Regions from separate parts of the Arthrobacter sp. zg.Y820 genome, predicted to be linked through region 2. Evidence: riboswitches for the same ligand, from Rfam matches in the RefSeq annotation. Region 2 holds a riboswitch; each other region holds the start of a gene.
What was found. Region 2 has a riboswitch for S-adenosylmethionine ahead of QNN99_RS00505 (ABC transporter substrate-binding protein). Riboswitches for the same ligand answer to the same signal wherever they lie in the genome.

Region 1: linked by a shared signal. The riboswitch ahead of QNN99_RS08260 (ABC transporter substrate-binding protein) and the one ahead of QNN99_RS00505 (ABC transporter substrate-binding protein) in region 2 are both predicted to bind S-adenosylmethionine.
Region 3: linked by a shared signal. The riboswitch ahead of QNN99_RS01905 (hypothetical protein) and the one ahead of QNN99_RS00505 (ABC transporter substrate-binding protein) in region 2 are both predicted to bind S-adenosylmethionine.
Region 4: linked by a shared signal. The riboswitch ahead of QNN99_RS11890 (LLM class flavin-dependent oxidoreductase) and the one ahead of QNN99_RS00505 (ABC transporter substrate-binding protein) in region 2 are both predicted to bind S-adenosylmethionine.

What each region holds. Positions count from the first base shown of each region.
Region 1 is NZ_JASKLX010000008.1:153,809-160,997, forward strand. Features, by position in the region: gene QNN99_RS08255 (ABC transporter permease) at 1-154, opposite strand, end outside; gene QNN99_RS08260 (ABC transporter substrate-binding protein) at 151-1,806, opposite strand; SAM riboswitch class IV at 2,043-2,160, opposite strand; gene QNN99_RS08265 (potassium channel family protein) at 2,351-3,052, opposite strand; gene QNN99_RS08270 (TrkH family potassium uptake protein) at 3,045-4,403, opposite strand; gene QNN99_RS08275 (ABC-F family ATP-binding cassette domain-containing protein) at 4,454-6,046, opposite strand; gene QNN99_RS08280 (SMP-30/gluconolactonase/LRE family protein) at 6,274-7,095, shown strand.
Region 2 is NZ_JASKLX010000001.1:112,977-120,165, reverse strand. Features, by position in the region: gene QNN99_RS00515 (hypothetical protein) at 1-433, shown strand, start outside; gene QNN99_RS00510 (DUF6650 family protein) at 869-1,366, shown strand; SAM riboswitch class I at 1,541-1,629, shown strand; gene QNN99_RS00505 (ABC transporter substrate-binding protein) at 1,728-3,425, shown strand; gene QNN99_RS00500 (ABC transporter permease) at 3,429-4,385, shown strand; gene QNN99_RS00495 (ABC transporter permease) at 4,409-5,302, shown strand; gene QNN99_RS00490 (dipeptide ABC transporter ATP-binding protein) at 5,317-7,107, shown strand; gene QNN99_RS00485 (acyl-CoA dehydrogenase family protein) at 7,104-7,189, shown strand, end outside.
Region 3 is NZ_JASKLX010000001.1:412,400-419,588, reverse strand. Features, by position in the region: gene QNN99_RS01915 (LLM class flavin-dependent oxidoreductase) at 1-372, shown strand, start outside; gene QNN99_RS01910 (acetamidase/formamidase family protein) at 404-1,789, opposite strand; SAM riboswitch class IV at 1,928-2,064, shown strand; gene QNN99_RS01905 (hypothetical protein) at 2,080-2,463, shown strand; gene QNN99_RS01900 (VOC family protein) at 2,559-2,996, shown strand; gene QNN99_RS01895 (CPBP family intramembrane glutamic endopeptidase) at 3,035-3,760, opposite strand; gene QNN99_RS01890 (NAD(P)H-hydrate dehydratase) at 3,772-4,647, opposite strand; gene QNN99_RS01885 (histidine phosphatase family protein) at 4,631-5,359, opposite strand; gene QNN99_RS01880 (hypothetical protein) at 5,460-6,113, opposite strand; gene QNN99_RS01875 (hypothetical protein) at 6,110-6,706, opposite strand; gene QNN99_RS01870 (MFS transporter) at 6,823-7,189, opposite strand, start outside.
Region 4 is NZ_JASKLX010000009.1:604,177-611,365, reverse strand. Features, by position in the region: gene purL (phosphoribosylformylglycinamidine synthase subunit PurL) at 1-180, shown strand, start outside; gene QNN99_RS11920 (GNAT family N-acetyltransferase) at 425-976, shown strand; gene QNN99_RS11915 (DUF1990 domain-containing protein) at 952-1,521, opposite strand; gene QNN99_RS11910 (MmcQ/YjbR family DNA-binding protein) at 1,518-1,904, opposite strand; gene QNN99_RS11905 (DUF1206 domain-containing protein) at 2,040-2,867, shown strand; gene QNN99_RS11900 (CoA-binding protein) at 2,884-3,315, opposite strand; gene QNN99_RS11895 (alpha/beta fold hydrolase) at 3,370-3,987, opposite strand; gene QNN99_RS11890 (LLM class flavin-dependent oxidoreductase) at 4,109-5,476, opposite strand; SAM riboswitch class IV at 5,602-5,717, opposite strand; gene QNN99_RS11885 (ABC transporter ATP-binding protein) at 6,085-6,915, shown strand; gene QNN99_RS11880 (aliphatic sulfonate ABC transporter substrate-binding protein) at 7,043-7,189, shown strand, end outside.

The sequences.
Region 1 (7,189 bases), on a different contig from region 2:
TCAGCGGGTTGTTGATGCGGCTGCCGATGGGGTCGCCGGGCAGGGCAAACAGAATGAAGTAGACGAACACGTAGGTCAGGGCGATGACCAGGAGGGACTGCCCGATGCGCGCGGCGATGACGGCGGTGACACCGGTGCCGGACGGGTTGCTCACTTGGTTTCCGTCCAGGTTTCGTAGAAGGACGGGCGTGCCTCGGCACCGAAGGTCAGTCCGTGGAGGGTGGGCTGCAGGGCGAAGATCTGGGAGTCGTCCAGGATGGGCAGTGCGTAGGCGGACTCGATGATGTGGTCCTGGATCCGGCCGAGGATTTCGGTGCGGGCCGTGGTGTCGGCAGCCGTCAGCTGCTCGGCGAGCAGGGCGTCCAGGACCGGGTCGGGCTGCTGGAGGTTGAAGGCATTCAGGTGGTCGCTGGAGTAGTTCACGGTGAGCCGGATCGGGTCAGCTTCCGGCCATCCGTTGCGCCGTGCGCCCACCGCGGGGTCCGCCAGCACCGTGGAGTAGTTGGCGTAGTCCGTCTCCTTGATTTCCAGGTTTACGCCCAGTTGTTTGAGCTGCCACTGGATCAGCTGGAAAAGGGGCTTGGACGTGCTGTCGAAAACGTCCACGTAGGTCAGGATGTGCAGCTGCTCGCCGTCGCGGGTACGGAACCCGTCGGCGTCCCTGCCGGTCCACCCGGCGTCGTCGAGCAGCTGGCCGGACTTTTCCGGATCAAAGGCCAGCTTCTCCGATTCGTCCTTGTACCCGAGGGATCCCGGGGTGAGGATGCTGGTGGCAGCGTTCCAGTTCTCCGTGTAGAGATCGGAGATGATCTGCTCCCGGTTGATGCCGTGCTGCAGTGCCTGCCGCACCCGGATGTCATCCAGGAACGGCGCGGACTGCCGCAGGTCCCAGACGTTGGCGTTGCCAACCCCCCGGGCGCTGATCACTTCCAAACCGGCCGCGGTCAGGGTCTGCTCTTCACTGGGTTGAACGTAGCGGATCAGGTCGGCCTCGCCGGCGCGCAGCGAGCCCAGCCGGACACTGTCCTCGGTGACCGGAATGATGGTGATCCGATCCAGGTAGGCCTCGCCCTGGTTTTCCAGGCCGGGCGGCGCCCACGCATATCCTTCCCGGCGGGTGAGGACGATTTCCTCTCCGTACTTTTCGGATTCCACGGTGAACGGGCCGCTGCCGATGATGCCGGTGAGCTGTGACTGCGCCTCGATCGGTGCGTTGATGGTTTCATCGGCGACCAGGCTGGTGCGCCAGAAGGAGAGCACATTCAGAAAGGGGGCGTGCGGGGTGGTGAGCTGCACCGTTACGGTCCGGGCGGCGTCGTCGGCCGTTACCGCCGAGACCTTCGGGAACCAGTTGTTCGCGGGGATGCCCTTGGCGCTGTCGCCGTTGGCCTGCCACTCCAGGTTCCGTTGAACCGCTGAAGCGTCCAGCACCTGGCCGTTGCTGAAGCTGGCGCCCTCCCGGATAAGGAAGGTGTAGGTCAGGCCGTCGTCGCTGACCGTCCACTCCTCCGCGATCCACGGCTTCAGTTCCAGTGTCTCGGGGTCGCGGTAGATCAACCGATCGGTGATGTTCTGGATGTAGGCGCTGTCCTGCCAGGTGCCGCTGCTCTGGAGCTGCGTGTTGGAGGACAGTTCGGCATCCAGGTACACCAGCTCGCCGCCGCGCCGATCGGTGGAATCGGAGGCGCTGCCCGGCTGCGTGCTGCAGCCGGAAGCGAGGACGGCGGTGATAAGGGACAGGATCAGCAGAGACGCGGCGGGAGCGGACACCGGACGCTTCCCGGTGAGTTTCCTGGACAGGTTCATGGTGCTGCTTTCTCTCGGAAGGGCTGGAGCAGATGCAGTGACAGGGGGTGCGGGCAAGCGCCGGCCGGGCAGGAGGATGCCCAGCGGGGAGCAGGAAGTCAGCCGGGCAGGAGGATGCCCGGCGGGGAGGCCGAGGCCTGGCGCGGGAAAGGGTCTAGCCGGTGGGGCGGGGACATCGATTCATCGGGGCTGCCTCTGCGATCATGGCGCCGCGGGGTGCCGCCGGAGCAGCACGGACGCCGTACTTGCCGGGCCGGGCGTCTGCCCGCCGGCCGAATCATCACCTGGAGCACCCCGCTACGACGAGAGGGTTGCTGCCCAGCCGGCCAGGGCCGATGGCTGGAACTCTTGATTGCTGACTACATGCTAGAGGACGCCGGCTACCGGCGGGCAGATGACGTTATCCGGGGTAAGCGACGGTCACAGGTCGCTAATTCGGTCATATTTCGGTCCAAACCGTCACACTCCACCGAACGCGTCATCCGTCGTCAACCGGCGCTCGCGGGCGTGCTCGGAAGGGCGGGCATGCCCGGTTAGGCGGCCGTCAGGCTGGCTGGCTGAAGGCGTCGGTCCGCTCCGGCGGCCCGGCGATCAGTATCCGGTCCAGGATGGTCAGCACCATGCCGGCGCCGGCGAATTCCCAAGGGCCGGACGCGCTCCGGCGGGCAATAATCGAGACGCCGTACATCTCCTGAACCCGCCCGGGATCGAGGGGAACGCCGACGACGGCGCCGTGCGGCACCGTTTCGGCGACGGCGAAGTCTTCGCCCACCCTGATGTACTCCAGCAGGCTGGCGCGGACCAGATGAGCGACCCGCCGGCCCATGTCCTGCTCCGGGTAAACCACGTGGTGGACGCCGATCTGGTCCAGGATCAGTCCGTGCTGCTCGCTGGCGGCCGCGGCCCACACTTGGGCCACCCCGGAGCGGACCAACTGCGAGGCGGTGAGCACGCTGGCCGCGATGTCGCTGGTGATGCCCAGCACCACACGGTTGAATTCGGACACCGACAGCTGATCGAGCACTTCAGTGTCAGTGCAGTCCGCCGTCACGACCAAAGTGAGGCGGCCGTCGAGCCGCTGGACCACTTCTCCATTGCTGTCCACGCCCAAAACCTCGGTGCCCTCGGCCATCAGCTCCAGGGCGACGGACTCCCCGAAGCGGCCCAGCCCGAGCACGGCGACTGCGTCTGCGTCGGCGCGGGCGTGTCCCGGATCCCGCGCACCAAGAAAGCTGAACCTAGCCAATGATGGGCCTTTCGATCGGAAGTTCGTAGTGCAGCGGCCGGTCGCGCAGTGCCAGCGCCGAGGCAAAGAGGAGTGGGCCGAGCCGGCCGGCGAACATCAGGACGATCAGGATCAGCTGGCCCGCCGCCGGAAGGTGCGCGGTGATGCCGGTGGACAGGCCAACCGTGGCGAACGCCGAAACTGCTTCAAACAGGACCGATTCCAGGGGAAACCCGGTCAGGACCAGCAGTATGCCGGTGGCGGTGCCCACGAGAAGGACCGAGAGCACCAGCACGGCGATGGCCTGGCGGTAGACCGCCGGGGAGAGCGATTTGCCGAGGACGTTCACCTGCCGCCGGCCCCTGACCTCCGCGGCGAGAATGAAGAACAGCACGGCAGCAGTCGTGATCTTGACCCCGCCGCCCGTGCCGGCGGGTCCGGCGCCGATGAACATCAGCGCGTCCATGACCAGCAGGGTGGCGCCGTCCAGGGCGGCGATGTCCACGCTGTAGAACCCCGAGGTGCGTGTCTGCACGGACTGGAAGAACCCGGTCAGGAGCTTGGAGGGCCAGTCCAGCGGACCCAGCGTGCGCGGGTTGTCCCACTCCAGCGCCGTGATGAAGACAGTTCCGGCAAGCAGGAGCACGGCGCTGCCGGCCAGCACCAGCCGGGTGTTCATTGACCAGCGCCGCGGGATGCGCAGGTCCCGGCGCAGCTGGACCAGTACCGGAAATCCGAGGCCGCCAAGGATGACCGCCGCGCAGATGGGCAGGCTCACCGCCGGATCGGTGGCGTACTGCACCAGGCTGTCGGAGAACAGGGCAAAGCCGGCATTGTTGAAGGCCGACACCGCATGGAAGGCCCCCAGCCACAGGGCCTCCCCCGGACTTCGGCCGTAAGACAGCCAAAAACGGGCCGCCAGCATCAGACCCACGATCCCTTCCACCAGGAGGGTAATCTTCGCGACGCCCGCAATGACCGACGGCACATGGGACAGGTCCGGCTTGTTGCCTTCGAGGGCGAATGTGACCTTGCTGCGCAGGGACAGCCTGTGCATGACGGTGAGCGCCACAACCGATGCGAAGCTCATCACCCCGAATCCGCCGAGCTGGATCAGCGCCAGCATCACGGCCTGCCCGAAACCCGTCCAGTAGACCGGAGTTTCCACCACCCCCAGGCCGGTGACGCAGAGCGAGGACGTGGAGGTGAAAAAGGCCACCATGATCGGGGCTCCGCCGGATTCGGTGCTGGCAGCCGGCAGGGTGAGCAGACCCGTTCCCGCCAGGTCGGCGGCCAGGAACCCCAGAAACACGGAGCGCGCCGGCCGGAGGGGTTTCCTGCGGCGCGGCAGCAGGCGTGCACGGTTTCCCACGTCCCGACGGTACGCCGGGCCGCTGCAGCGCCGCCAGCGGGCCCCGCGGTTTAGGCGACGCGGAGGTCGATCTCCCCCGGCGCGGCGCCGTCGGCTCCGAACACGAGGTGCCGGTTGGCGATCTTGTCGGTAAAGAACCGGTCGTGGCTGACCACCACCACGGCACCGGGGAAGTGCAGCAGTGCCCGCTCCATGACCTGGGTGCTGGAGAGGTCCAGGTGGTTGGTGGGCTCATCGAGCAGCAGCACCGACGCGCCGGAGAGCAAGCACTGGGCCATCGCCACGCGGGCCTTCTGCCCGCCGGACAGGTTGCCGATCTTCTGCTTCAGGTCCGCCTCGGAGAACTGGAACATGGTCAGGAACCGGTTGACCGATTTCTTCGTGGCGGTCAGGGCCAGGCTGTCCGGCATGGCGTTCACCGCGTGGGTGACGGTGTCGGCGTCGTCGAGCTCGGCAAGCACCTGGTTGTAGGAAACCATCCGGGCGCCGTTCGCCCAGGCGACCTTGCCGGCGTCGGCCTTTTCCTCGCCCGTAAGAACGCGCAGCAGGGTGGTCTTGCCGCTGCCGTTCGAGCCCAGGACCACGAGCCGGTCGCCGCGCCGAATCTCGAAGCTCAGCCCGGAAAACAGGGTCTTGTCGCCGTAGGACTTTTCCAGGGACTCCACCCGGCACAGGTTGTCCTTCACATGCAGGCCGCCGTAAATCTCGGTGATGATCTGGTCCACCGGGCGAGGCGCGCGGGCCTTCTTGATCTTGGCGAGCTTGCCGTCCAGGGCACCGCTGCCGGCCTTGGCGGCCTCGCGCCGGTCCGAAATACCTTCGGCTTCGAAGGCGAGCAGCTCCGACTCATGCACAAACTGGGACGCCAGCGCCTTGAGCCGGAACTGCTTCTGGATCACGTACTCACCGAAGTTGCCGGGGTACTCGTGCAGGTGGTAGTTCTCCACCTCAATGATGCGGGTCACCACCGCGTCCAGGAACTTCCGGTCGTGGGAGACGACGACGGCGGCCCCGCGGAAGTCGCGGAACCAGCTTTCCAGCCACTCAACGCCGGCCACGTCCAGGTAGTTGGTGGGCTCATCAAGCAGCAGCACGTCCGGGGCCTCGAGCAGGATCTTGGCCAGGGCCGCACGGTTGCGCCAGCCGCCGGAGAGGGCGTCGATGGGGCAGACACGGTGCGCCTCACTGAAGCCGAGAGTGGTCAGCGCGGCGTCGATCCGGCGCGGGTAGTCCCAGCCGTCCAGCCGGTCCATGGTCTCGAACAGCTCGGCCTGCCGGTTGATCAGCTTGTCCAGCACCTTGGGTTCCGGGTCCGCGGCGATCGTCTCATCGATGGCCGCCAGTTCCGCCTGCGTGGCTTTGATCTCGACGAACAGTGCGTCGAGCACCTCAGTGATGGTCGACTCGCCGTTCAGCTCGGAGAACTGGGAGAAGTAGCCGATCTTCAGGCCCTGGTCCAGGGTGACCGTGCCGGAATCCGGAACAATCTGCTCGAGGATCAGCTTCAGCAGCGTGGACTTGCCCGAACCGTTCTTGCCGATCAACCCCACCCGGTCCTTTGGTTCCAGACGGAAGAAGGCCTCACGCAGGATCTGCGTCTTGTCGAAGCCAACATTAACGTCCTGCAGCCGGATCAGGCTCATATGGGGTGTCCTCTCGGGGATGGAAGCTGGCACACGGTACCGGGCGGTCGAAGGACCGTCCGGTGTTTGTTCTCCCGTTGACCAAGCCACTCATCTTATCCGCTGCGCCGTGCCGGCCGGTCCGGGCGAAATCGCCTCCGGCCTGCCCTGTTCCCGGCACGGCCGCCGCTGCATACTGGAAAGCCGCACGAACAGTTCACCGTTACGCTCACAAACGAGGTGCAGATATGACGGAAGTGACGACGCTGGCGTCCGGGCTCGGCATGGGGGAATCGGCCCGGTGGCATGGAAACGAACTGTGGTTCGCCGACTGGACCGCCGGCACCATCTCAGCTCTCGACGGCGACGGCCATGTCCGGCGGGTGACTGCCGTTCCGTCGTTTCCCATCAGCTTTGACTGGCTGCCGGACGGACGCATGGCAGTGGTCTCCGGCAGCGATGCAACGGTCCTGCTGGAGGTGCACAACGCGGGACTCGTGCCGCTGGCGGATCTGCGCGGCATCTCCGAATATCCGTGGAATGAAATAGCCGTGCACCCCTCGGGCAACATTTACGTCAACGGCATTGGCTATGACTACACCGGCGAGGCGCAGGACAACGGGATCATCGCCGTCATCCGGCCGGACGGCTCGGTGGAACAGGTTGCCGCCGGACTGGCGTTCCCCAACGGCATGCTGGTGTCGGAAGACGGCGGCACGCTTGTGGTGGCCGAATCCAACGCGGGGCGCCTTGCGTCCTTCCGGATCGGGGAGGACGGCTCGCTCGTCCCGGACGGAGTGTGGGCCGGAGTGCAGGGCAGCGCACCGGACGGGATCTGCTGGGACGGCACCGGCGGAATCTGGTTTGCCGAGGTGCCCGGGGAACGCTGCGTCCGGGTCCGGCAGGGCGGTGCGGTGCTGCAGACGGTCCAGCTGGAGCAGGGCTGCTTCTCCTGCGCCGCCGGCGGCACCGACGGCGGTCTCCTGTTCATGCTGACGGCACAGTGGCCCGAGGTCATGGATCCCGCAGCCGAACACACCGGCCGGGTCATGGGACTGCGCGTGAAATAGGGTGAGCGCCGCGGTTTGGGGCAGCCTTCAACGGGCCGATGGCAGCTGTACTCTGGTTGCTGATCGCTTAGTTTGCGACGGCGCGTTTCCCGGG
Region 2 (7,189 bases):
CACACAGGACTTGCCGGCGACCACCGTGGACGTGGGAGTCGGGGTCGGGGATGGCGTCGGGGAGGGCGTCACGCTCTTGGTTGCCGAGGGCGACGGCGGGGCCGCGGCGGGTTCGGACTCGTCGGCTCCGCAACCGGCTACGGCCAGGACGGCCGCTGTCAGGCCGGCCACTGCCAGAGCCCGGGGACGCCGGTGCCTTTCCGGCTCCCCGCCCTTGGTGGAAATTGGGCAGGACAATGTACGTCGGAAAGGCATGGATCTCCCCCAGGATTTAAGCTCTGTAAATGTATGCAAATGCATCAAGCACAGAGTAACAGAGGCGGCCGTCGAGATTATCCGCCGCCAATTGGGTGCGCCTCTGCAGCCAAATCCTGATCGCCGCTGTCGAAAGCCTTTTTATAGTCGGACGGTCTTGAACCCGACGAATTGGTAGCGGCCAATCCGCAGCGAAAAGACCGGCCACTCGACCTTCGGCCCGTCCTGCACTCCGCTTGCGGGCCGGGCCTTCGCACGCTCTGCTGCCGCCCGTTCTGCCGCCATCCGCTTCGCCGCCTGCCGACGTCGCCTGGTTTCCGCTTCCATGAGACGCTCCTGTTGCACCACGCGTGCCAGTTCCATAGCCATAGCCATCTGCTTCTCCTCGCGTAGGCCTTAAACGCTAGCGGCGCGCGGCGCCATCCGGCAGTAGATATGCGGACAGGAGCGGTCCTCAAGAAAAAACTCGCGGAACTCGGCCCGGCCCCCACCCGCAAACCCACACACCCAAAGTTGCCCTCGGAACCCCGACAGCGGACTCCTCCCCTGTCCCGGGTTCGAGCCGGGCAGGTACCGTCGGAGAACGCTTCTTCCGGAGGTCAGGATGGACTGGTTGGCAGCCTTGATCCCTTCAACAGTCGCACTGGTTCTGGGTGCGAGCGCCGGCTGGAGCGTCCGCGCCGGCATCGACCGCCGGGATGAAACCGCAGCCCTGAACGCCTTGATCACCGACCTGCACCTGAAGCGGCCGCTGGCTGCGATCGAACCGCGCGTCGTCGACGGCGCTGACGACGCGCAACGCTGCCGCGCCACCGTCCTGGACGCACGCGACCGCATCATTGAAACCCTCGCCCACCTGCGCAGCAATTCCGCCAACACCGATGTCCTGATGCGGATGGCCTCCGCCTGCACCCGCTACCTCCGCGAATCCGCCCGCGCACCGGAACGGCACCAGTTCGCACTCATGGACCTGCGCGAAACAATGGTCGACGGCGTGAAACTGCTCAGCGACGCCCGGCGGCGGGTGCGGTACCGGAACCCCGGCGAACGCTCGACGCCGAAACCCGGCCGAACGCCGTCGCGCCGCCCCAGTATCGGACGGTACCTATAGTCCGCCTCGGCGGCAGGTCTTGGAGACCCGGAGCTTCATAGAGACGCCGTTTATGACACGGCGCGACGTAAAACGTCACCGACCGGCGCTTAGGGACACAGGCCGTCATTGTGTTGCCCGCCGAGGACAAACCGCGCTTCCATGGTGCTGTCCGCCTATCCAATCCGGACACCTTTACCATCCAGAGCGGCTGAGAGACCTGGCTCGTTGACGTCGCAGCAACCACCCTTCGGGGACGGTGCTCATGCCAGGACCGATGGACTCACTTCTCCGGTGGCCCGTAACTGCAGCACCGCTCGCAGTGACGGATCCAGCGTGCTCGAATGCCGTGTTCCTCGGTGCGAACTGAGAGGACCCTCCCATGGTCAGCCCTGCTCCAACCGGCCGCATCAACGGCCGCATCTCCGGCCACCCCAACGGCCCCCGCACACCCCTGCGGATCGCGGCACTGTTCGCCGCGGCAGCCCTGACCCTCACCGGCTGCGGATCCGGCGCGCAAGGCGGCAGTGCCGGCGCCAACGCCGCGAATGCTCAGGCCTCACCGGCCGGAGAGCCGGTCGACGGCGGCACCCTCGTCTACGCCGAAGTCACGCCCATCAACAACTGGCAGACCCAGGCGGCACGCTTCTACGAGAAGTCCAACGTGCTCAATTCAGTGCTGGACCGGCTGACCTACTTTGACCCGGAGAAGGGCGAGCCGGTGCCGTGGATTGCCTCGGCGTTCTCGGCCAACGCCGACAGCACCGAGTTCACCTTCACCATCCGCCCCGGCGTCACGTTCAGCGATGGAACGGCGCTCGACGCGGCCGCGATAAAGGCCAACCTGGACAGCTTCGGCCATGGCATTCCCGCCGCGCAGATCCAGCCGAACGTGGACTTCGCCGGCTACCAGACCAGCGAAGTGATCGGCACTAACCAGGTGAAGGTCACCCTGGATGCTCCGAACTCCAACTTCCTGCGCGCCACGTCCTCCGTCACCGCCGGTCTGGTCTCCCCGGCCACGCTGCAGCAGGATGCCGCCGGACAGTCCGCCATCTCATCCATCTCCGGCTCCGGCCCGTTCGTTTACGAGTCGGAAAAGCCCGATGAGGAAGTCGTGCTCGCGAAGCGGGACGGCTACGCCTGGGCTCCTGAGGGCGCCGACAATCCGGGTGAGGCGCACCTGGACAAGGTGGTGATCAAGTACCTGCCCGAGGTCGCCCACCGCGCCGGCGCCGTCCAGTCCGGCCAGGTCGATCTGGTGCGCGGCCTGCAGCCGGTGGATGAGGCGGCGCTGGCGGCCAGCGGCAATCAGGTGGTGGCGGCCGACGGCGTGGACCTCACCGTGAACATGGCGGCCGTGCGGATCGGCAGCGGCAAGCTGGCCGATCCTGCGGTCCGACAGGCGCTGCAGGCCGGCATCGACCGGCAGTCCATCAAGGACACGGTGCTCTCCGAGAGCTACACCCTGGCCGGCTCGGTCCTGAACCATCAGGCGCCGGGGTTCGTCGACCTGAGCGCCGATCTGGCCTATGACCCCGAGAAAGCCAAAAAGCTCCTGGACGACGCCGGTTGGCAGCCCGGCAGCGACGGCATCCGCGAGAAGGACGGCGAGAAGCTCGAGGTGACGGTCACCAGCTCCAACAACTCGGTGGTCATCAAACCGGCCTTTGAACTGATCGAGCAGCAGTGGCGGCAGATCGGCGTGAAACTGAACAACCGGGCCGGCGACAACACGTTCCTCACCACCGCCATGCCGGATCCGAACGTCGAATTCTACGGCACCCGCCAATTCATTTACGGCGGACTCGGGCCCATCTTCGAACCGGCCAACAACACCATGACGCACACCTCGGATCCGGAGCTGAACGCCCTGTTCGCCGCCGAGCGCGCCGCGGCCCCGGGCCCGGAACGGGACGAGGTCCTGGCCGCCGAGCAGCGGGCCCTCGTGGTGGACAAGGCCTTCTCGCTGGTCCTCTGGGACGAAGTCCAGGTCTACGGGGCGCACCGCAGCACGCACATCGAGTTCACCTCCGGCACGGCTCCCATCTTCCAAAGCGCATGGAAAGTGGACGGCTAACCCGTGGGCCGTTACCTCGCGCACCGGATCGGGCAGGCGCTGCTGGTGGTCTGGCTCGCCTACACCCTGATTTTCCTCGCCGTGCAGCTGCTGCCCAGCGATCCGGTCACCATCTTCCTGACCTCCGATTCTGCCGTCGACCAGGCGGCAATCGACACCATGAAAAGCCAGTACGGCTATGACCAGCCGCTGCTGGTCCAGTATCTCCAGCAGCTGGCCGCCCTGCTGCGCGGCGACGCCGGCTTCTCCCTGACCTCCGGGGAACCGGTCACCGAGCGCATCGGCGGCGCGCTCGGCTCCACCCTGGCGCTGGCCGGCTCCGCCCTGGGCACCGCCGTCGTCATCGCCCTGGCCGTGGTCGCCGCCGCCACCCTGGCCCCGTCGCCGGTGCTGCGGCGGGCACTGGCGAACCTGCCGCCGCTGTTCTCCGCCGTCCCGGTGTTCTGGCTGGGACTGGTGCTGCTCGAGCTGCTCTCCATCCGGCTGGGCGTGCTGTCGCTGTTCCCCGACGGTTCCTTCCTCTCCCTCGCCGTGCCGGTGGTCGTGCTCGCGCTCCATGTGTCCGCCCCCATGGCGCAGGTGCTGCTCAAGGGCGTGGAGCAGGTCTACCGGCAGCCGTTCATCAACGTGCTCCGCGCCAAGGGCGCCTCCCCGGCCTGGATTTTCTACCGGCACGCGCTGAAAAACGCCGCCGGTCCCGCCCTGTCCATCCTGGGTATCACCGTGGGCACCCTGTTCGCCGGGTCGGTGATCACGGAAACCGTGTTTGCCCGCGCCGGCCTGGGCTCGGTGGTCCTGCAGGCGGTCACCACCCAGGACGTGCCGCTGGTCCAGGGCCTGGTCCTGCTGACGGCCACGGTGTTCGTGGCGGTCAACCTCCTGGTGGACCTGCTGCATCCGCTGCTCGATCCGCGCATCCTCAACGCCCGGCAGGGATCCGCCCCCGCCCTCGCCTCCTGACCACGCTTCCGACAGGCTTCCCGATGACACAGATTTCCCTCCCCACCGCTCCGGCGGGCGCACCGCTTCCGCCCGGCCCGGCTGACGCTGCCCCCGCTTCCCCTGTACGACGACGGCGGCCGGGTTCCCGTTCCGCCCTCGCCCTGACCCTGCTGCCGGTGCTGCTGATCGCCGCCTGGGCGTTCTTCCCCGGCCTGTTCAGCGGGCAGGATCCGATCAGCGGCATTCCGCAGGAGAAGTTCCTCGCGCCGTCGGCCGCGCACTGGTTCGGCACCGACCACCTCGGGCGCGACGTTTTCGCCCGCGTGGTGCACGGCACCTCGCAGACGTTCCTGACCGCCGGGCTGGCCGTGCTGATCGGCCTCGTCGCCGGAACCCTGATCGGCGTTCTCGCGGCCACGGCCGGACGGGCCGCCGATGCCGTCACGATGCGCCTGGTCGATGTCCTGCTCGCGGTGCCCGGCTTTCTGATCGCCCTGATCATCGTCACAGCCTCTTCCCCGGGACCGGTCTCGCTCGGCATCGGCGTGGGCATCGCCGCCATCGCTTCCTTCGCCCGGGTGGTCCGCGCCGAGGTGCTCCGGGTCCGGAACCTGGAGTTCGTCGAGGCGGCCTTCCTCACCGGCGGCACCTACTGGAGCGTGCTGCGCCGGCATCTGCTGCCCAACGCCGCAGGACCGGTGCTCTCGCTCGTCGCCGTGGATCTGGGCGCGGCCATCCTCGTGGTGTCCTCGCTGGGCTTCTTGGGCTTCGGGGCTCCGCCGCCCGAACCCGAATGGGGCCTGCTGATCGCCGAGGGCCGCCAGTATCTGGGCACCGCCTGGTGGATGACCTCGCTGCCCGGACTCGTCATCGTCGCCACCGTGGTCCTGCTGGCCGCCGTCGGCCGGCAGCTGCTTCAGCGCCTCAGGTTCTGAGAAAGGAACACCGCATGAGCACCAGCACCTCCTCCACAGCCACCGTGGCGCCGCAGCCGGAATCAGTTGTCCGTCCCGCATCAGTTGTCGGTCCCGCCGCCGGACCGCTTCTGCAGATCCGCGGCCTGACCATTAACTACGGCCGCACCACTTCCGGGCTCGGCCCCGCAGCCCCGCCTGCCGTTTCCGGCGTCGACCTTGAAGTGCGGCGCGGTGAAATCGTCGCGGTGGTCGGGGAATCCGGGTCCGGAAAATCCACCCTGGCGCACGCCATCATCGGGCTCCTTCCCGATACTGGCCGCATAACCGCCGGCAGCCTCACCTTCGACGGCGAGGACCTCACCGGTCTCTCGGACCGCGGCTTCCGGCGGCTGCGCGGCCGGCGGATCGGCCTGGTTCCGCAGGACCCCGGAGCCTCACTGGATCCGGTGCAGACCATTGGCTCCCAGGTGTCCGAGATCTTCCGGCTGCATCCGGGCGCGGGGCAGGCCGGGTCCGGGCGGCGCACCCGCGCCGAGCTGCGCCGCGAGGTCATCGCCCTGCTGGAGCTGGTCGGCATCGACCGCCCGGAGGACCGCGTGCACCAGTATCCCCACGAGCTGTCCGGCGGCCTGAAGCAGCGGGTCCTGATCGCGATCGCCTTTGCGCTGCAGCCGGACCTGCTGATCGCCGACGAGCCGACGTCGGCCCTGGACGTGACCGTGCAGAGCCGGGTGCTGGAGGTCTTCGAGCGGCTGGCCCGCACCTTCGGAACCGCCGTCATCTTCGTGACGCATGATCTGGCCGTCGCCACCGACTACGCCGCCCGCGTCGTCGTCATGAACGGCGGCCGCATCCGGGAGGACCGCCCCGTCCTGGACCTCCTGACCCGGCCGGAAGATCCGTACACCGCGCAGCTGCTCGAGAAGGCCTCCCCCGGGCGGCGCGACGGCGGACACCGGACGGGCGAGCCGCCGTCGTCGGCCCCCTCCCCGGAAGCGCCGTCGAGCATCCCGGCGGCCGTGCCCGCGCTGGAAGTCCGCGACCTGGTGAAGGTTTTTTCCCGCACCGGCGAGGAACGCAGGGCTGTGGACGGGGTGTCCTTTGCGGTCCGTCCGGGCACCACCTTCGCGCTGGTCGGTGAATCGGGCTCCGGCAAATCGACCACGGCCCGGCTGATCCTGCGGCTGCTGGACCCGACCGGCGGCACCGTCCGGGTTGCCGGCGGGGACGTCACCGGCCTGGCCGGCAGGGCGCGGCGCGAGCTGTGGCGCGGCCTGCAGCTGGTGTATCAGAATCCGGATACCGCCCTGGATCCGCGGCTGAGCGTCGCCGAGATCATCGGTGAACCGCTGCGCAATTACCGGGTGGGCACCAAGACCGAGCGGGCGGCGCGGGTCGCCGAGCTGCTGGACCAGGTGCGGCTGCCCGAACGGGTGGGCCGGAGCCGGCCGAGGGAACTGTCCGGCGGCCAGCGGCAGCGGGTGGCCATCGCCCGCGCCCTGGTGCTGGGCGCCAAGACCCTGGTCCTGGACGAGGCGCTGAGCGCCCTGGACGTGCTGACCCAGGCGCAGGTCCTGGAGCTGCTGAAGTCGCTGCAGGATGACCTCGGACTGTCCTATCTGTTCATCTCCCATGACCTGCACGTGGTGGAACAAGTCTCCGACGACGTCGGGGTGATGCACCGCGGACGGCTCGTCGAAACCGGACCCACCGCCGCGATCTTCGCCGATCCCGCCAGCGAATACACCCGGCGGCTTCTTGCCGCCAACCCCGGACACCGGCTCCGGGATCTCGCCGCCTCCCGCTCGAAAGGAACCTCATGAGCCTCCCCACCGCCAGTCCAACCCTGGACGGCACCACCGACCGCACCGCCGCGAACCACAAACCCGCCGAGAACCGCCCCGC
Region 3 (7,189 bases), 300 kb from region 2:
CAGCTCCAGGCCGAGCAGATTGAGGTGTTCCGCGCCGCCTGGGCGGAGTCCGGGCACGAGGGAACGCCGCGCGTATCCGTCAGCCGCAGCGTCATTCCCCTGGTTACCGAGGAGGACCGCCGGTATTTCGGGTTGCGTGCCCAGGCCGACACCAGGGACCAGGTGGGCCGGCTCGACGGCGGACTGGCCCGGTTCGGCAAGAGCTACATCGGTGAACCGGAGGTGATTGCGGCCCAGCTGGCCGGCGACGCCGCGGTGCAGGCCGCGGACACGGTCCTGATCACGGTGCCGAACCAGCTGGGCGTTGACTACAACGTGCAGCTGCTGGAGAGCATCCTCAAGCATGTCGCTCCGGCGGCCGGCTGGCGCTGAACATTCGGCGCCGACCCCTTCGGCTGAGGCATCAGCCGAAGTCGGCCTTGCGGATCAGCCCGTGCACGCCCACGGTCCGGTCCACGACCTGGGACACGGCGAAGTCGGCGGCGGCGGACAGGTAGGCGTAGGCGACGGCGCGGTCCATGCCTTTTTCCTGCTCGAGGAAGTCCAGGGCATTGACCACGGCCCGCCGCATGGCCACGTTCAGGTCACTGCTCACCCCACCGGCGCCCAGGCCGTCGGGGTCGGAGAGGCCGATGGGAATCCAGGCATCTGCGGTTTCGCCGAACGGATACCGGTGGGCCAGGGCCGGCGCGTCCCCCGAACCGGGTTTGCAGACGGTCAGCCGGAAGGTGCCGCGCAGGGAACCTTCCATGGCGGTCAGCGCCACTTCGCCGTCGCCCATGCCCATGTGCGGATCGCCCACGTAGAACAGGGCGCCGTCGGCCTTGACCGGCAGGTAAAAGGTGGACCCGGGGCCCAGATGGCGGATGTCGATGTTGCCGCCGCCGAGCGTGGGCGGCACTGAGTTGGCCTCGGGGCCGGTCAGGCCCTCGTTCTCGGAGAAGGCCACGCCCATCATGCCCATGAACGGGCGCAGCGGAAAGCGGATTTTCATGTCGCCGCTGGTCATCACGCCCTTGCCGTCCTCGATTGCGGTGAAGACCGAGACGTTGCCGTAGTCCGTCGGGACGCCCGAGGACCGGTTGTCCGCGGCCGCCGGCGGCATGACTTCCTCCAGGGTGATGCCCTCCGGTGCGGCCGGGCCGTTCTGCAGCGCGAGCGCGCCCTTGCCGTGGCGGCTGGAGACGACGCCGTAGGGGACCCGGGGCACGGCCGCGAGGGTTTCGATCTTCAGGACGTCGCCGGGCTCGGCGCCTTCCACGGCAACGGGACCGGTGACGATGTGCGGCCCGTCCGTGTCGAAGTTCCGCGGCGTGCGGTTGTAGCCGGCGGCGATGTCCACGGCGTCCTGCAGCACCCCGTCCGCCGCGACGCCGTGGCCGCCGAAGAAGGACAGCGGATCCCGGCCCTGGTCCTCCAGGATCCCCTCATGCGAGAGGGCGTCGATGGTGACGGTCTGCCCGGATTTCATCCGGGCCACCGGCGTGGCATGCACGGCCGGCACGTAACCCCAGAGCACTTCCTCCGGGGTGGAGGCAAGATAGAGGTCCCCGGGCATGTCTCCGGAGTGCGGCTGCAGGATGGCCCCCGACCTCGGGCCGGCCGACCCGGGCGACCCGGCAGCACCGGCGTCCGCAGCTGCCGCGGAAGAATCCTGCACCGGTTTCGCACTGCATCCCGACCCCACCGCCAACATGCCAAGACCCGCCGCGGCTCCGAGGAATCCCCGGCGGCCCAGGCCCTTGGTGAGTACCGCTGCGGCCTCGCGTCCAATCAGCATTCGGTTCATCGTGTCCTCCAATAGCTCGTGCCATCAAGCTAGCCAAACGGAGTTTCGAGGCTGTTTCCGGCGGATGAACGGGCCACGCACATCACGGCGGACCACGGCGGTTCCCAGTGTCGGCGTCGTGCGCTAGGGTGGTCTCAGCTTCACGAGAGGTGGCCACCGGCCCGGATTCGTCCGGCCGGAAAAGCTCCGACTGGCCTCACACCAACCCCATTGTTCGGCGGGTGGTTCGGATGACGAAGCGGCCCGCTGCCGCCCGGCGCGGGCAAGGACACTCTGTAAAGGACCACGCTGTGAGCGTTTCCAGTGACACCCGTTGCGTCAGCTTCACCCCCGGCCACAACGTCCACCTCATCCACGGCAAGAAGCTGGCCGGTTTTGATGACTGGGTGGATGCCCGGGCCTATGCCGATGTTGAGCTGGACCTGATCCAGCTGATTGTGGACGGTGAGCAGCAGCTGATGTGGTTCCACGATATCCCCGCCCTGGCACTGGCCCTGGCGCATTCCGGCGGAGAGGCGCAGTGGTGCGCACGCTACTCGTCGCTGTTGGTGCCCGGCGGCTTCGACAGCCCGGCCCGGCGCTCTTTTTTCTACTTGGCCACGCCGGAAAGGGTGCATCCCTGTAAACGGATCGCCGCAGGCGCCGGCGCTGCCGCTCAAGAGCTGCGGGGCTGACCCCCGGCGATCGCTTCCGGGCCGCCGGCGTCTGCGGACAGTAACTGTCCGCAATCCTTCCGGGCGGGAGCCTGCCGCTGGCTAGGCTCCTGCCCATGACGTTCAATATCCAGATATGTGTTGACTGCGCCGACCCCCACGCCCAGGCCGATTGGTGGGCCGAAACCCTGGGCTGGGTCCCGGAGCCCCTCGACCAGGCCCTGATCGATTCCTCGCTGGAACAGGGCGCCGTAAGCCCGGACCTGCTGATCGAGCACAACGGACAGCGCAGGTGGCGCGACGGCGCCGCAATCTGCCGGGAAAGCGAGGTGGGTTCCCCGGGACGCCTGCGAATCCTGTTCCAGCCCGTGCCCGAACCGAAGACGGTGAAGGACCGCATCCATCTGGACATCCACCTCGACGGCGGAGACAAGGACGCGATGCGCGCCGCGCTGGAGGCTCGGGGTGCCACGTTCCTTTACGCAGCCGAGCAGGGTCCGTCCTCCTGGTACACGATGGCCGACCCCGAGGGCAACGAATTCTGCATCGCCTAGTCCCCCGACCGGCGGATCCAATGCCGCACCGTCAACAGTTATCCCAGCAGCTCTGCCGGGATCGCGTAGGTCAGCAGGACGGCGAGCAGGTTTTTCGCGGCGTGGACCGCGTAGGACAGGATGAAGTTGTTCCCCGCCCAGACGTAGATGCCCACCAGAACCGCGCCCATGGCCAGGTACGGCAGCAGCACCGGCAACGTCAGCGATTCCTTCCCCGCGATGTGGATCCCGGCGAACAGCAGCAGCGAGATCAGGCAGCAGACCCAGATGTTGAGGTATTTGCTGAGCTTGCCGATCAGCAGGTGGCGGAAGATGTACTCCTCGACAAACGGCGCAATCACCACCAGCAGGGGAATGATCAGCAGCGGAGGCAGGGAGACGACCAGCCCCTCAACCGCTTCCTGGTTCACCGCGGTTTCCGGCGGGCCGGAAATCAGGACGACGACGGCGGTGAGCAGCAGCATCGCGAAAACGCCGCCGGGAATGATCGCCAGGGTCAGCCACGGGCGGGTGGCCAGGATCCGGGTTTCCCGCACCGCATAGCGCCACGACGCCCAGGCCGCCAGCGCGCCTGCGGACAGGTAGAACGCCAGGTTCACGGCGTAGCCGGCCAGCAGCGGATCAGGGATCAGCTGCATCAGACCGGGAACGCCGAGGCCCGGGGCAAAGCTGAAGATCAGGAGGAACAGGACATAGAACCCGGCGGCAAACCCGTCCCGGGGCGTGAAGGTGTAGGGCAGGGGCAGGATCGCCGGCCGGTTCATTCTCGGCACCGCTAGACGGTCAGCTCCGCCATCACGCGGGGCATCGCTTCGAGCAGCTCTCCGGCGAGGAAGCTCAACGGCCCCTGGGCTGCGGAAAGCCGGTCGCCGGCCGTGGAATGCAGGTAGGTGCCCCAGCAGGCGGCCTGCTCCGGGGACGCTTGGCGGGCGAGGAATCCGCCGACCGCGCCGGCCAGGACGTCGCCGCTGCCGGAGGTGCCCAGCCCGGGATTTCCGGCCGGAATTTCCCAGCGGCGCCCGTCCGGGGCGGCGATGAGCCCGTGCAGGGCCACCACTGCCTGGTACCTGGCAGCGATGTCGCCGGCGGCCTGCTCCATCTCGAGGTCGGCCTCCGGATCCGCGTCCAGCAGGCGCGCGGCTTCGTTCTTGTTCGGCGTCAGGACCAGGCGCCCGGCCCAGGGTTCGTAGACTTCCGGCAGCCCGGGCAGCACGCCGAGGGCGAAGGCATCCAGGACGACGGCGGCGGAATCGTTCAGCAGCGGACCGATCCCCCGGAGCAGCTCGGCGGCTTGCTCGGCGTCGTCGAGGCCGGGTCCGATCACCACGACGTCGGCGCTTTCCAAGGCAACGGCCAGAGCCTTCGCCGCCCGCTCGCCGGAGATGACGCCGTCGTCCTCCGGCAGTCCCACGGCGCCCGATTCCGGCACCGCCACCGCGACGGCCACCGCGGCGGACTCCGCCACGGCCAGCGTCAGCCGGCCGGCGCCGACCCGCAGCGCCGCCCGCCCGGCCAGCATCGCGGCGCCCGGCGAAAACCGTGCCCCGCCAACCACCAGGACGGTGCCGCGGTCAGACTTGTCGGCCGCGTCCCGGTTGACCTGCCAGTTCTTCAGCAGTGCCGGTGTTACGACTTCAGCGGGGCTGGACATGCTCTTCATCTCCTGCATGCTCGGTGACGGGGGCGCCGCCGGACTCCAGATGGTCCACGGCGTTGAAGCTCTTCAGGGTCCAGCGGCCGTGCCCGGAGGGCCGAACCAGCCGCGTGACGGAGGCGTTGCGGACGCTGGTGCTTGCCGCGATCTCCAGCAGCTCCTGCTCGCTGAGGCGTTCGCAGATGTAGCGGATCAGCATGATCACCGCATCGTGGCAGACGACGGCGACCCGCCCGCCGTCCTCGTCCTCGTCGAGGTCGCGCAGGACCGACCGCAGCCGCAGCGCCACATCGGCCCAGGATTCCCCTCCCGGCGGACGGTAGGAGAACTTGCCCAGCCAGTTCCGGCGCTGCGCCTCATCCGGGAACCGGGCGGTCACGCCCGCCGAGGTCAGCAGATCCAGGATGCCCAGCTCGCGGTCGCGCAGCCGTTCGTCAACGCGCAGGTCCTGCAGTCCGGCCAGTTCGGCCGTCTGCCGGGCCCGCAGATAGGGCGAGCACCACACGGAGTCGGGGCGTTCAGCTCGCGGCAGGCCGTCGAAGAGGCGGCCCAGTGCCTCCCCCTGGAGGACGCCGTCGTCGCTGAGCGGAACGTCGGCGTCGCGCAGGTCGATGTCGATGACTTCAGCGCCGGAGCGCATCGCTGCGGTGGCGGCAAGGTTGCCCGCGCTTTCACCGTGCCGGATGAGGATCAGTTCAGTTGCACCCATTCTCCGACTCTACTCTGCAGGCCGTTGCCGTTGTCGTTGCCGCTGCCGGGGCCTGCGTCCGGGCGGCGTTTTCCTGACCATCTCCGCGCGGCCCTTCCTGCTACCCGTTGGCGGTGAGGCGTTCGTCCCACTTGTCGCTGCCGAATAATCCGTGCCACAGGCCGCTGGCGATTGCCAACTTCTTGTTGAAGGTCTTCGGTTGGGGCTCGCGCGGGGAGCCGGGGAGGCGAGGCCCGGGCGGCGCCGGAGGAATTTTCCGCTCTTCGGATTTGACCGCCTTCAGTGCGGCGGCCACCGGAGCGCTGAAGACGAGGGAATCCATGATGGCGTCGAACTCCGCCAGCCCGAAGTCGCCGTGCCGGTTCCGGCCCGTCACCTTGTAACCGGATTTCAGGCCTCTCAGGGGAACCCCCTCGCTGAGGGACAGGAAGAGCCAGGATCCGGCGCCGCAGTCCACTGCCAGGTGTCCGGTTCGCACCAGGTGCTTGAAGTCCTTGGCCGTGACGGCGGGCGTGCCGGGAAACTGCTCCTTGAGCTTGAAGACGAAGGACTTAGTGTCGTACCGGCAGGCGAAGAAGCTGATCACCACCCTCAACACTTCGCGCAGGAGCATCAGGACGACCAGCCAGGACAAAAGGCTCCCCGGCCATATGCCGGCAATCACCAAGGCTGCCACTGCTGTTGCCCGAAGGATCAGGCGTACCCAGCTGTAGGTGCCGGTACTGGTAATGAACGGGAAGTGGAGAGTTTTCACTGCACCGGCTCCCGCTGCAGGGCGGTCAGGGCTTCCGCCTCGTAGGTCAGCCGGGTGGCGTCACGCACTCTGCCCTCCAGCTCCCAGGTCACGGAGGCCGGAATGGGCGGCAACACGGCGGGCGCATGGCCGGGCAGATGCGCACCCACGGTCCGCAGCCGGTCCCTGTATCCGCGCTTCAGCTCGCGGAGCTTGGCCGTGTTGGCCTGTTCCAGCATGGCCTCGGAAAGCCGGTCGGCGGCGGCATCGATTTTGGCCAGCATTTCCGAGGTGCTCTGCTGCCGTTCCGCTGCGGCGGCGCGGGCTTCAATGACTCCGGCCTTGACCTGCTCAACGTCGGCCTGCAGCCGCTCCGCGGTGCTTGCCAGGTCCGCGGCAGAGCCGGCATCCTGCGGCTGCGCTTCGGCGGCGGCGAGCAGGTGGTTCCTGCGGCGTGCGAACCGGGCGGCAAGGCCCGTGAGATGCTCAATCTGCCCGTCCAAGTACTCCAACTGCCCAGTGGCTTCCCGGTGCGCGTCAGATGCCGGGATCCGCGCGTGTTTCAGGCGTTCCAAGGCAGTCCCGGCAGCAGTGACCTTCGTCCGTTTCCCCACAACACTCCCCCATTGATAATTCATGGAGAACAATACCAACACCCCCGGGTTTCCGGTGCACCCCCGACCCGCCGCACGGGGTGCAGGACGGGCGGTGACGGCGCTGATTTGCCCGCTCAGGTACGGGTGCGCTCGTCCACCTTGCCGCCGTTGCGCACAGTGAAGGTCAGCAGCAGGGCAACCGCGGCGAAGGCCGCCAGCAGCATCAGTCCCACGAAATAACTGCGGTTTGCGGGATCATAGGTTGCGCCCATGACCAGCGGCGGAAAGTAGCCGCCCAGGCCACCGGCGGCGGCAATAATGCCGCCCACCGTTCCCACGTCCTGCAGCGGAGCAGCGCGTCCCACCCAGGCGAACACGCCACCGGTGCCCAGGCCCAGGAACAACGCCATCAGGATGAAGGCGGTGCCGTAAACCCGTTCCTCCTCGGGACGCAGCGCGACGACGACGGCCAGCACCACGGTGCCGGCCAGGGACGCGAGG
Region 4 (7,189 bases), on a different contig from region 2:
GTGGCGCGCAGCGAGGAGGTCCGGTTCAAGGACATGTGCTCGGCCCGCGGTTATGCCCACATGCGAATCGGCGTGGTGGACACCGAGATCGGGGCACTGGATTTCCAGGGCCACTTCTCGCTCCCCCTCTCCGAGCTGAAGGAAGCCCACGAGGGAACCCTGCCGAAGTACTTCGGCTAACTCTCCCACTTCCCCCTCCCCTCCCCCGGGGGGGGGGGGGGGGGGGGGGGGGCGGGGGGGGGGGGGGGGGGGGCGGCGCCCCCCCCCCCCGCGAGTGGCCATAAGGGGCGTGCCCCCGCGCGGGGAAGCGCACCTTCTGCCATCTCGCGTGGCTGGAGGACCTGGGCGCCACGGGGCACGGGGCACGAAAAGATGTTGCTCACGAAATAGGAACAAATCGCAACCAGGCGTGGACAATTACTCAGTGACCATCACCCCTGACCACACAGCACCGGCTGCCGAACCGCCCGCCCCAGCCACCGGATTCCGCACCGAACGGCTGCAACTGGACCCGCTCTCCCCCGCTGAGCTCGACGCCTTGATCATCCAGTCCCGGCTGTCGGACTGGGCGCCGGACTTTCCGCAACCCACAGACCACGACGCCGCCCAGCAGTTCTTTGAAACGGGCCTGAACATTTCCGGCGCACTGACCACCCGCCTCATCCGCGAGCAGGCGACGGCGCAGGTGATTGGGACCATCGGCTTCCTGCTCCTGCCCGAAGAGGGGGACGCGGAGGTGAGCTACAGCGTTGTCCCGTCCCGGCGGGGGCAGGGCTACGCCACCGAAGCGCTCATCGCCATGGCCCGCAGGGCGTTGGAACAGGAAAACGTGTCGAGGGTGGTTGCCTACACCGAGGTGGAGAACGAATCCTCGCAGTCTCTTTTGCTCACCGCCGGATTCCTGCCGGTGGAAACTCCGGGCTTGGGCCTTGGCTTCGCCCTCAGCGCAGCTCAGCTGCCGGAGCTGAGCTTGTAGGCTGCCGCGAGATAGCGCCGGGTAAAGAACCGCTGCACACCGCGGTTGGCGAAGTCGCCGGCGGCCAGAACCCGGTTGGCCGGCCGGCTGTACGCCGCCACCCGGAAGATCAGTTTTCCTTCCCCGTCCAGTTCGGCGTAAAACCCCTCTTCGCCCTGTTCCGGGTGCCCCTTGAGGGTGCCGTAACCGAAACCGGCGCGCTGCCCCGGGATGGGGGCGCCGTCGTCGTCGACTTCTGGTTCCTCGGACCACAGCACCCGGCAGGGAGCGTAGTAGCGCAGCGGACCCACCCCCACTCCGGAGGACATTTCCACCCCCGGAGCGGCGCGGGGCGTGGCTGCCGCCACCCGCAGCCCGGCCCGGCGGTGCAGATCCCAGTCCAGGATGCCATTGGCCAACCGCAGGAATCCGGCCGCCGGATCCGGAACGTCGAGCCTTTCCCGGCGCAGCTCCAGCCGGTATCCGTCCGGCCAGCGCTGGGTGAGCGGCTGGGGATACGGCCGCCGGGTATGGCCGGCGTCAGGGTAGCTCAGGTCCCGGTTCATCCGCCGGCCAGCCCTTTCCACTTCAGTGATTCGCGGTCCCGGGCCGGCAGGGACTCGACCACCAGGTCGTAGGAGTCCTCCACGAGGTCCCGCACCAGATCATCATCCAGCCCCTCATCGAGACGGACAGAGTTCCAGTGCTTCTTGTTCATGTGCCATGCGCCGTTGATTTGGGGATGGGCGGCCCGGAGTTGCAGCGCCAGCTCGGGTTCGCACTTGAGGCTGATCGTCAGCGGTACCCCGGACAGGTCGCAGAGCGCAAACATCCGGGCCTTGCCGCCCGTCGCCTGAACCTTGAACACGGACGCTTCCGGGCCGAACGGAAAGTCCTCGTAGGCCCCCGGAAACTGCAGGCATACCCGTTTCACTTGTGCGGCGTCCATCACCCGAGCCTAGTCCGCCGCCGCGGCGATGCACCACTAGTGAGAAGGCGCCGCGCCACTAGTGAGAAAATGAAGACATCGCAGGTATCCGGCGGCCCGCCACAAGCGGTGCGCTCCCGACTTTTGGAGGATTATTTGGCTCGTACAGGACACCGTGACAGGTTTGCCGCGGCTACGGAAAATGCTGCGGATTCGAAGGGATTTGAACGTGCCGCCCGCGTCGGCTACGCCGCCAGCGGCCTGATGCACCTCCTCATCGGAGTGATTGCCCTGCAGATTGCGTCCGGCGGCAGCGGCAGTGCCGATTCCTCCGGCGCGGTGGGTGCACTGGCCGGGCAGCCGGGCGGGCTGGCCCTGCTCTGGGTCTGTTTCCTGGGCTGCCTCACGCTGGCCGTCTTCCAGTTCTCACGGATCTGGATGGACAGCCGGGGCCTGAGCGGACGGGAGCTGTGGCAGATGCGGGCTTCCGCCGCCGCACTGGCCGCCGCCTACGGCGCCACCGGCATCACGTTCGGCACGTTTGCCCTCGGTGCCGGCAAGGACAGCAGCCAGAGTTCGGCCGGCTGGAGCGCCAGCCTGATGGCCCAGCCCGCCGGCGCGGTCCTGCTGGGGATCGTGGGGCTGGTGATCGTCGGCGTGGGCGGCTACTTCATTTTCAAGGGCGCCAGCCGACGCTTCCGCAGGGATCTGCAGGCCGTTCCATCGGGCACGTGGGAGCACGCCGTCACCATCACCGGTGTCCTCGGGTTCATCGCCAAGGGCTTGTCACTGGTCATCCTGGGAGGCTTCGTGATCGTTGCGGCCGTGGCCGCCGATCCGCAGCGCTCCACCGGGCTCGACGGCGCCCTCCATGCCCTGAGTGCGCAGCCGTACGGCGGGTTGGCGCTGGGCGTGGTGGGCGCAGGCCTCATCTGCTACGGCCTGTACACCGGGATCCTGCAGGCGTGGTTCGCGAAACTCTGAGTCCCCGACCCTATGCCTACAGGCCGTAATACGGAGCCTCGATGACGGGGCAGGTGTTCATGACGACGTCCAGCCCTGCGGCGGCGGCGCGCGCGGCAGCCGCCTCGTCGACGACGCCCAGCTGCAGCCACACCGCTTTGGCGCCAACGGCTATCGCCTGGTCCACGATGTCGCCCACACGCGTCGAATTTACGAAGCAGTCGACGACGTCGATCTGGCCCGGAATATCACTGAGCCGGCGATAGCCCTTGTTGCCGTGGACATCGTCGCCCTTGAGGCTGACCGGAATGATCTCCATGCCCAGGTGGTCCTGGAGGTACTTCGACACCCCCACCGCCGTGCGCCTCGGGTTATTCGAGAGCCCGACGACGGCCCAGCGCCCCTTCTCCCGCAGGAGCCGCCCGATTACTGCGGGGTCGTTGACGTGTGCGCCGCTGACAAGTTCCATGTGCCGTCCTTTGCTGGAGCCCGAAGATCGGGCTCCAGCTTACGCCCGCCGGTGTCAGCTCAGGAAAGATTCGATGGTGTCGGCCAGCTCCGCGTCCGGGACGCTCGCCGCTGTTCCCTCCAGCAGCTGAAATTCCCCCTCGTCCAGGGCCTCCGCGGCGCGGCGGGCGAGGTCCCGGGTCTCATCTGCACTGCTGCTGCCGGCCAGGATGAGAACCGGAACTTCAACACCGGCCAGTCCCTCCAGCTCGGTCTGGAGCACCAGGAGTTCATCGTCGCCGTCGTCGATCGCCGGGCTGGGCTCCAGCGCCACCACGCGGGTGATCACCGCCGACTCCTCGGCGGCCCGCAGCGCCAGGAAAGCTCCGGAGGCAAACCCGTAGAGGGCGGCAGATCCGCCGGCCACCTGCACCACTGCCAGCAGGTCATCGACGTCGGACTCTGCCGTGTATTCCTCCCCCATGCCGCTTTCTCCCATGCCGCGCCGGTCATAGGTGTAGACCGTGTGGTTTTCCGAGAGCAGGTCGGCAAGGACCCGGGTGCTGGAGCTGCTGCGGTCGGCCAGAAGGGGATCGACAATCACGAGCGGCGGGCCACTGCCTTGGCGGGACCAGGCAATGCGGGTTCCGTCTGCGGACAGGGCTATTCCGGAGGCATTGGCTGAGGATTCCATGGCAGGCTCCTGCTGGCTGGGAAAGTGGCGCCCGTAAGGGTGGACGTTCCTTTCAAACGTAGGAGCGGACCGGGCGGCCGGTCAATGCCCGGTCCGGCAGAACAGGACGCCGGCCCGAAGGTCAGCGCACGGCGGGCTGCAGCCGGAACGATGCACCGCGGTGCTCCGCCGGGAGCTTGTCGCCGGCGTCGAAGAGCTTGTTGCGCAGGGTACCCGGCGCATATTCGGTCCGGTAGGCGCCGCGCTTCTGCAGTTCGGGCACCACAAACTCCACGATGTCTTCAAACGTGCCGGGGGTGATGGCATAGGCCAGGTTAAAGCCGTCGACGTCGGTTTCCTCCACCCAGCGGATCATTTCTTCGGCGATCTCCGCGCCCGAGCCGACCATCCGCGGTCCCAGTCCGCCGATGCCGACGGAGTCGGCGATGTCGCGCACCGTCCAGGGTTCGCCGTCGTCCTTCGGTTTCTGGAAATTCGACGCGGCGGACTGGATGGCATTGGATTTCACGTTGCCCAGCGGCTCGTCCAAGTTGTAGGTGGACAGGTCCACTCCCATCCAGCCGGACATCAGGGCCAGCGCGCCTTCGTGGCTGGCGTACTGCTGGTAATCCTCGTGCTTCGCGGCGGCCTCCTGCGCGGTGGCGGCGGTAATCACCGTCATCAGCGTGTAGATCCGGATCGAGTGCCGGTCCCGGCCGGCGGCTTCGGCGGCGTCGCGGATCTTCGTGACGGTGGCCTTGAGCTTCTCCTTGGTGGGCGCCCCCACAAACACGGCCTCCGCGTTGCCTGCGGCGAAGGCGATGCCGCGCGGGGAGGCGCCGGCCTGGTAGATCACCGGGGTGCGCTGCGGCGAGGGCTCGCTGATGTGGATGCCCGGAACCTTGAAGTACTTCCCCTCGTGGTTGATGTCGTGGACCTTGGCCGGGTCGGTGAAGACGCCGGTTTCCTTGTCGCGGACGACGGCGTCGTCCTCCCAGGAGCCCTCGAGCAGTTTGTAGATGACCTCGAGGTATTCGTCGGCGTGGTTGTAGCGCTCGTCGTGCTCCAGCTGGTCTTCCGCGCCCAGATTCCGCGCGGCGGAGGGCAGATAGCCGGTAACGACATTCCAGCCGACCCGGCCGTTGGTGAGGTGGTCCAGGGTGGAAAGCCGGCGGGCAAACGGATAGGGATGTTCATAGGCGGTGCCGGCAGTGACGCCGAAGCCGAGGTGTTCGGTGACCAGGGCCATCGCGGAGACCAGCAGCAGCGGGTCGTTCACCGGAACCTGGGTGCCCTGGCGCAGGGTGGCTTCGTTGGAGCCGCCGTAGACGTCGTATGTGCCCAGGACATCGGCGAGGAAGATGCCGTCGAACAGGCCTTTTTCGCAGGTTTTGGCGAGGTTGGCCCAGTAGCGGAGGTCGGTGTAATTGGCTGACTGGTCCTGCGGATGGCGCCACAGCCCCGGGGACTGGTGGCCCACGCAGTTCATGTCGAAGGCGTTGAACCGGATCTGCCGCCGGGGGCCCTGTGCGGTGGGCTGGGTGCCCTGCTCGGTGGAGGGTGTGCTCTGTGTGGTCGGCTGGATGTTCTGCTCGGTCACGGGGGAACCTTTCGGAACGGGACGCCCCTGAGGGAACGCCGTACTTGCCGTTCGCGGACGCGCAACGGCCGGATCCTCATCTGGGGCACCCCGCTACGGAGAAGAGGGTTGCCGCCCAACCAGCCAGAGCTTCGCGTTGGGACTCATGATCCTTCGGCTCCAGTATTGGCACAGCGATGCGGCTCAACGGAAGTCAATGACCCTGTGTGAACCGCGGGCACGGAGCCGGCCCCGCGGCGGACCTGGGCCTCCAGGCCGGCGCGCGCGGCGGTTTTCCGGCTGGCGCCGCGGCGTCGAAATGTTACGCCGGGGACTTGCCCGTTGTCCGAATGAAGCGTTTAGTGGCTCTTGACCATCCCGAGCGGCTGAGAGACCTGGATCAGTGAAGCCGCAGCAACCCTGGTTGCCGTACCTCCTCCTTGAGGAACGGCAATAGCGAGGACAACACCGCAGGAGGCCGTAACCGGCCCAAGGCGTTTTCCGTAGGGTGCTACTGCCAGGACCGATGGAGAGTTAACATGACCGCCTTGGCTTCACAGTCCCCTGCCGCCGCGCCGCCCGCTGCACCGCTTCAGGCCGCCGGCTCCGCTCTTCCCGTCACGTTTTCCTCGCTGGGCCGCACCTTCGGCGCCGGCCCCGAAGCACACCGGGTGCTGCGGAACATCAACTTCGAGGTGCGCCCGGGCGAGGTCCTGGCCATCCTCGGGTCCAGCGGCTGCGGAAAATCCACGCTGCTGCGTGCCGCAGCCGGCCTGGACGCCGCCAGCACCGGAGAAGTCCTGATCAACGGCACCCCCGTGCACGGGATCGACGACCGCTGCGCCGTCGCATTCCAGGAGCCGCGGCTGCTGCCCTGGCAGACGCTCCAGGCCAACATCGCGATGGGCCTGCCCAAAAGCATGAGCGCCAAGCACGGCAAGGCGAAGGTGGCCGAGCTGTTGGAGCTGGTGGAGCTGGGCCCGTTCGCCGAGCACCGCCCGCGGGCGGTGTCCGGCGGCATGGCCCAGCGCGCCTCCCTGGCCCGTGCCCTGGCCCGGACCCCCGGCGTGCTGCTGCTCGATGAGCCCTTCGGCGCCCTGGACGCGCTGACCCGGCTGAAGATGCAGGACCTGCTCCTCTCGGTGCACACGGCCACCCCCACCACCGTGCTGCTGGTCACCCACGACGTGGATGAAGCCCTCCAGCTGGCGGACCGGATCATTGTGCTGGGCAAGGAACAGGAGAAATCCGGCGCCACGATCACCCAGGTCATCACCGTGCCCGGCAACCGGCCGCGGGACCGGGCCTCGGCGGAGCTGGCGCGAATGCGCGGCGAGCTCCTGGCCAGCCTCGGCGTCGACCGCCACTAGCCTCCCGGCACCGCCCCTCCCCAGCAGCTCCTTCTCACCTGCGTCCGTTCCCTTCGTCCGGACGCTCCCCCAGCAGTTCAGTGCCGTTTTCCGCCCGGCTCGCCGTCCTCCAGCAGAAAGAACTCCCATGAACAGCCGTTCCGTCGTTCCTTCCCCCGCCCCTTCCGCCAACTCTTCTCCGGCCCGCCGCCGACCGGCCCTGTCCCGCGGGCCGGTCAAGGCCCTGGCCGCGGCCGCAGCCGCAGCCTCGCTGCTGCTGACCGGCTGCGTTGCC